DNA from 3 places in the Streptomyces sp. NPDC094034 genome. Region 2 is predicted to be linked to each of the others. Evidence: riboswitches for the same ligand, from Rfam matches in the RefSeq annotation. Region 2 holds a riboswitch; each other region holds the start of a gene.
The links. A riboswitch is a leader RNA that binds a small molecule or an ion and turns the genes downstream of it on or off. The one in region 2 is predicted to bind cyclic di-AMP.
Positions count from the first base shown of each region.

Region 1 (2,192 bases), on a different contig from region 2:
GTTCACGCCGTGCGCGCGCAGATACGCGACGGGGTCGATGTCCGAGCCGTAGTCGGGGCCCGTCCTGGCCTCGAAGTGGAGGTGCGGCCCGGTGGCGTTGCCGGTCGCGCCGGAGAGGCCGATCAGCCGGCCCGGGGTGACGCTCTGGCCGACGGCGACACCGATCGACGAGAGGTGGCCGTACTGGGTGTACGTGCCGTCGCTCATCCGCAGCACGATGTTGTTGCCGTAGGAGCCGCCCCAGCCCGCCTCGACCACGGTGCCCGTCCCCACGGCGACGACAGGCGTGCCGGAGGCCGCGCGGAAGTCGACGCCCGAGTGGCTGCCGGAGGACCAGAGCGAGCCGCCCGCCCGGTATCCGGTGGTGACGTACGAGCCGGCGATGGGGAGCTGGAAGGCGTTGAGGCGTTCGCGCTCCGCGGCCCGCGCCGCGCGCTCCTTCTCGGCACGGATCTCCTTGGCGCGGGCCTCCGCCTCGCGTGCCGCCTTCGCCTTCGCCGCGGCTTCCGCCTCGGCCTCGGCGGCGGCCCGGGCCTGCGCGTCGGCCTGGGCGTCGATGACGCCGGCGAGGGAGTCGTTGATGACCAGGGCCTGCGCCAGTCCGGTCCCCCGGGCGGCGGCCACGTCGGTGTCGGCGGCGAGCGCCGGGGAAGCGGCGAGGGTGCCGATGACGCCGGTGGCGGTGAGAGTCGCGGCGCCCGCGACGTGCGCGCTCCTGCGGATCGTACGGCCGCGGGCACGATGCTTCCCGGTGGCACGGGTGAACGCCATGGAATGGCTGGTCCTTTCCTTCCTTCTCGCCTACCGGGTTAGCTGACGGGTTCGGAGCAGGAAGGTCTCCTACGGACCCCTCCGCGTGATCGAGCCGCGAAGGCCGTCCGATTCACCCCAGGGACTTCATGGGTCCCCGGCTCCCCGGGCTCGCGCCTGACGGGGACTCGGCGATGACTGTCCGATGCCGCGGACGCGGCGTAACTGGCGAACAGCCGGACCGACGTTAAGCGGGTCGTCTTTCAATCACCAAACAGACAGGCCCCTTTGTAGCGCACACCACAGGGCAGACAGCCATTCTCACCAACAAAGAGGGACATAAAGGGAAACCCCGGCGGCCGAAGCCGCCGGGGTTCCCTGGAGAGGCCGGATCAGCCGGTGACGACCGTCACTTCACCGATCCCCAGGGCCGTGACCGGCTCCTTGATCTGGGCGGCGTCACCGACGAGCACGGTGACGAGCCGGTCCACCGGGAAGGCGTTGACGGCCGCGGCCGTCGCCTCGACGGTGCCGGTCTCGGCCAGCCGCGCGTACAGCCGCGCCTGGAAGTCGTCCGGGAGGAACTGCTCGACCTGGTCGGCCAGCGTGCCCGCCACGGAGGCCGCCGTCTCGTACTTCAGCGGGGCCACCCCCACCAGGTTCTGGACGGCCACATCGCGCTCGGCGTCGGTCAGCCCCTCGGCCGCGAGGGTGCGCAGCACCGTCCAGAGGTCGTCCAGCGCGGGGCCGGTGGACGCGGTGTCGACGGAGCCGCTGATGGCGAGCATCGCCGCGCCGGTCGCGCCGCCCGGGGCGTCGGGCGCGGAGGAGCGCAGCACCTGGCCGAAGGCCCGGACACCGTAGGTGTAGCCCTTCTCCTCGCGCAGCACGCGGTCGAGCCGGGAGGTGAGCGTGCCGCCCAGGCAGTACGTGCCGAGGACCTGGGCGGGCCAGACCCGGTCGTGCCGGTCGGCGCCGACGCGGCCGATCAGCAGCTGGGTCTGCACGGCGCCCGGCCGGTCCACGATCACCACGCGGCCCGTGTCGTCGGCGGTCACGGGCGGTACGGGACGGGGTGCGACGGTGTCGCCCGTCCAGGCGCCGAGAGTGTCGGCGAGGACCTCGTCCAGATCGACTCCGGTGAGATCACCGACGATCACGGCGGTGGCGGTGGCCGGGCGTACATGCGCCTCGTAGAAGGCGCGCACGCCCGCGGAGTCGATGCGCTCCACCGTCTCCTCGGTGCCCTGGCGCGGCCGTGACATGCGCGAGGACGCGGGGAACAGCTCCTTGGCGAGCTGCTTGGCGGCACGGCGGGCCGGGTTGGCGGTCTCGTGCGGGATCTCGTCGAGGCGGTTGCGTACGAGCCGCTCGATCTCGCTGTCCGCGAAGGCGGGGGCCCGCAGCGCCTCGGCGAGCAGGCCGAGCGCCTTGGGCAGCCG
Region 1 covers NZ_JBEOUD010000003.1:166,624-168,815, forward strand. Annotated here, with positions in the region: gene ABTZ59_RS04975 (M23 family metallopeptidase) at 1-771, opposite strand, end outside; cyclic di-AMP (ydaO/yuaA leader) riboswitch at 785-954, opposite strand; gene ABTZ59_RS04980 (M16 family metallopeptidase) at 1,143-2,192, opposite strand, start outside.
Region 1: another riboswitch for cyclic di-AMP. It lies ahead of ABTZ59_RS04975 (M23 family metallopeptidase); the one in region 2 lies ahead of ABTZ59_RS26435 (M23 family metallopeptidase).

Region 2 (2,192 bases):
GCACCATCCGCCAGAACTCGGCGCCGTCCGCCGGGTCGGTGAGCGGCAGATTCACATTGCGTACGCCGGGCAGCTCCACGTCCGCGCCGTCGAGCTTCAGATCGGCGGCATTGCGGAAGTCGAAGATCGTGTGCAGGCCGAGGGAGGAGAGGAAGGCGGCATCGGCCGGGGTGGCGTTGGCGAGATGTCCGCTGCGGAAGAGCCTGCCGTGGGCCACCCGCCGGCCGTCCGTGGTCGGCAGTCCACCCACATCGCGGAAGTTGCGCACGCCGGACAACTCGGGCTCTGTCGACGGGACCTGCGGCAGCTGCTGCGTCACGGCGTGCTCCTCCGTGTCTGCCGTCGGCGCGGCTCGCCGACGATGTCGACCTCTGACCCTACGACATTTGTTCCTCAGGCAACCTGTGGCAATCGGCCCGGCTCCGGAGGGGTCAGAAGCGCATTATTCGGACACCTCGCGCCGATGAATCGCGGATGAATACCACCCACATGCGCATCTGTCCGGAATGGGTGATTCCGGACAACCTGCCCCGGTCGCGGGGGAGATGGCATCCGGCCCGTGAGCAGGATCATATCCGTGACGTTGCGTGGCGGTGTCGGGAGGGGGAATTGCTGCTCCGTAAGGTAATTGGAGACCGGAATCCACGCAGGGTGACCGAATATCCCGAGCGATATCCGAAACGGGTGCCACCGCCCGAATACAGCATCTTGTTCCGGCCGTCCGGCTCGCTTACCTTCAGCCTCAATCCAAGCGGATCGCCGAATCCTGCCGCCGCTTGGAATTCGCATCCACTCATCAACGCGTGGCAGGAGCGGGGGACCCAGGTAGAACGCCGATCCGGAAGTTCGGACGGCTCGGGGTGAAGTCGCGCACCATGCGCGGCCGGGCAGCTCCAGCCCGAACCCGACAGCTCACCTCGCAGGCGCCGGAGAGGAATTCGCCATGCCCTCGAAGGGTAAGCACCGCCGTCCCAAGTCCAATTCGATCTCGCGCGGATTCATCGCCGCGGGCACGGGTGGCGCGGCAATCGCGCTTCCGCTCATCGGCGCCACCGGCGCGCACGCCGCGGAGAAGGCGGCCCCCGCCGCCGCTCCGCAGGCCGCCCCCGCCTCCGCGCTCCAAGCCGAGAATCTGTCCGGCGCCCAGCAGCGGGCCGAGACGAAGCAGACCGCCATCCAGGCCGCCACCAGGGTCGCGAGGACCTACACCGTGGTCTCCGGCGACTGTCTCTCCACGATCGCCGCCGACCACCATGTGCGGGGCGGCTGGCATCGGCTGTATCGGGACAACCGTGAGGCCGTCGGCGACAACCCGTCGCTGATCCACCCCGGCCTGGAGCTGACCCTCGGCGGGCGGGCCGCGGCGAGCGCGCCGTCCGAGGCTCCGGCGGAACCCTCCAACTCCTCGGACGACTCCGCCCCGTCCGCCGACGTCACTCCCTCGGACGACTCCTCCACTCCCTCGGACGACTCCGCCGCTCCCTCGGACGACTCCTCCGCTCCCTCGGACGACTCCTCCGCTCCCTCGGACGACTCCTCCGCTCCCTCGGACGACTCCTCCGCTCCCTCGGACGACTCCGCCGACTCCTCGTCCGCCGACTCCTCGTCCGCCGACTCTTCGTCGAGCGGTTCGACCGAGGAGCCCGCCGCCCCGGCCACCGAGGAGGCCCCCGCCGCCGACACCGCGGAGCCGAGCACCGGTTCCGGCTTCACCGCGCCGGTCGACGGACCGACCTCCACGCCGTACGGCGCCGCCGGCTCCAGCTGGTCCAGCGGCTACCACACCGGTGTCGACTTCTCGGCGTCCTCGGGCACCCCCGTGAAGGCGGTCAGCGACGGTACGGTCGTGACGGCCGGCTGGGGTGGCGCGTACGGCAACCAGATCGTCATCCAGCACAGCGACGGCATGTACTCGCAGTACGGTCACCTGTCGTCCCTGGAGGTCTCCGCCGGCGAGAGCGTCAGCGCGGGTCAGGAAATCGGACTCTCCGGTTCCACCGGCAATTCCACTGGACCGCACCTGCACTTCGAGATCCGTACCGGCCCCGAATACGGCTCGGACGTCGACCCGGTGGCCTACCTCCGGCAGAACGGCGTGAACGTCTGAATCACCGGATCACGTCAACTCAATCCGCTGCCCGGCACTTTCCGTGCCGGGCAGCGGCCGTTTCCGCCTATTCCCGCTTGGCCGA
Region 2 covers NZ_JBEOUD010000034.1:26,991-29,182, reverse strand. Annotated here, with positions in the region: gene ABTZ59_RS26440 (tyrosine-protein phosphatase) at 1-319, opposite strand, end outside; cyclic di-AMP (ydaO/yuaA leader) riboswitch at 775-939, shown strand; gene ABTZ59_RS26435 (M23 family metallopeptidase) at 944-2,107, shown strand.

Region 3 (2,192 bases), on a different contig from region 2:
ACACGGCCGCGCCGACGGAGGAGGAGAGCGGCGGATACGACAGCGGCATCTACGCCGCGGTCGGCCGCGTGCGCTGACCTTTCCGGCGGCCCGTCGCTCCGCCGGGATCGCGGAGCACGGGAACGAGGGAACGAACGAGCCCGGAACGCGGCAGGGCCGGACCAGCCCTGAGGGCTGTCCGGCCTGCCGCGAGCGGTGTGCGGTGTGCGGGCCTGTCAGTAGGGGCCGTTCACGTTGTCGATCGAACCGTAACGGTCGGCCGCGTAGTTGGACGCGGCGGTGATGTTGGCGACCGGGTCGTAGCTGTCCGTCGACGTACCGGGCACGTGGTAGGCCTCGAACGTGGGGTCGATGACCTGAAGGAGCCCCTTGGACGGGGTGCCGGCCGCGGCGTTGGAGTCCCAGTTGTTGATGGCCCACGGGTCGCCCGAGGACTCGCGCATGATGTTGCGGTGGATGCCCTCGTAGGAGCCGGGGATGCCGTTCGCCGCCATGACGTCCAGCGACTCCCGGATCCAGCCGTCCAGGTTGTCGGCGTACGTCGTCGTGGCGGTCTCGGTGGTCGCGGCGGCGGTGTCGGCCGAGGCGCTCTCGTCGGTGCTCTCCTCGGCCGCCGGCGCGGCCTCCTCGGCGGGGGCGGAGTCGGCGGCGGAGTCGGCGGGGGCCTCCGACGCGGACGCCGTTCCGAGCGTCAGCGTGAGACCGGGGTGGATCAGGCACGGGTCGCCGCCGATGACATCGCGGTTGTCCTCGTAGAGCTGCTGCCAGCCGCCGCTCAGGGAGAAGTCGTCGGCGATCTTGGACAGCGAGTCGCCCCAGACGACGGAGTAGGTCGTCGGGGTGTCCGTCTGGACGACGGCGGCCGGAGTCAGGGTCACCTTGGCGCTGGCGGCGGTGTGCGCTGCCGGGGCCGCCTGGGCGGTGGTGGCGGCCAGCAAGGGGAAGGCGAGTACGGCACCGCCCGTGCCCGCGGTGACGAGACCTCTGGCGACAGGGCTGTTCTTGGGACGACGGTGCTTAGCCTTTGAGGCCATGACGAATTCCTCTCCTGCGCCTGCGAGGTGAGCTGTCGGGTTCGGACTGGAGATGCCCGGCCGCATGGTGAATGCGGCTTAACCCCAAGCCGGTCCTGAGTACGGATCGGCGACTTACCTGGGTCCCCCGCTCCTGCCGGGCGTGGGTGGGTGTGTGTTTCCGGGCGGCGGCAGGATTCGGCGTTCCGTCCGGAGTAACGAGAACGTAAGCGAGGGCGCCCGAACGAAACAAGCCCTGAATTCACAACGGAATCCAATTCATGAATCCGACCCGAAATGATCTCGTTATCGGCCCGATACCGGGAAGCTCAACTCGCCTTCCACACAGGCGAAATGAACGAGAAGGCAGGCGGCGGGCCGGGCACTTACGTGACACACATCACGCGCATGACGGAAATGTCCAGGTCACAACGGGACACAGAGCGGAGAAAGTCGAGCGAACGACAAAGAATTGGACTTCAGGGAGAACTGAGATAAATCGCCCATAAAGGTGCGGGTGCGCGGCATCGGATCCGACCCGTGGACCCGACCTCCACAAGGGAGCCATACGCGCCGCTGACGCTCTCTCACATTCGAACAACCAGGGCCATGTGGCGGTTCTCCGACCGTCTTTCATCGAAGAGCGGATCACATTCGAAGAATTCCCTTTCCGCAAACGGCAGTTCACGACGGATGAAGGAGTGACGCCCACCTCGCGGTTTTCTGGCGATTGACCAACTCGGGCATTCTTCGGGCCCGTTCATCGCGTCGCCCGACGATGAACGGAAAGGCGATCAAGGAAAGATCAGGGGCTTCATCGGGGGCTTCATCGGGGCTTCGGAGAAGGCTCGGGGAGAGATATGACGTACCGGCCCGGAAACGTGCGACGGGTGGTGGCGCTGCCGGAGTCACCCTCCGGCAGCGCCACCACCCGTCGGTGGCCCGGCGCCCGATCGCCCGCTACCCGGGCGGCGGCGCGAAGCTCAGTCCGCCTCCGTGATCTCCTCCCGCCCCGCCGCGGTGAACCCGAGGAGCTCACGGCTGCGGGTGGTGTCGAACAGCGACGCGTGACCGTCGAGCGCGCCCCGGATCTCGCTGCTGGGGTGGTACGTCGCCAGCAGCTCCCGGGTGGGTTCCAGGGCCGCGCTGTCGGGCGCGGCCACGTTGACGACATGGTGG
Region 3 covers NZ_JBEOUD010000003.1:109,642-111,833, forward strand. Annotated here, with positions in the region: gene ABTZ59_RS04690 (SAM-dependent methyltransferase) at 1-77, shown strand, start outside; gene ABTZ59_RS04695 (LysM peptidoglycan-binding domain-containing protein) at 216-1,034, opposite strand; cyclic di-AMP (ydaO/yuaA leader) riboswitch at 1,039-1,193, opposite strand; gene ABTZ59_RS04700 (NAD-dependent epimerase/dehydratase family protein) at 1,997-2,192, opposite strand, start outside.
Region 3: another riboswitch for cyclic di-AMP. It lies ahead of ABTZ59_RS04695 (LysM peptidoglycan-binding domain-containing protein); the one in region 2 lies ahead of ABTZ59_RS26435 (M23 family metallopeptidase).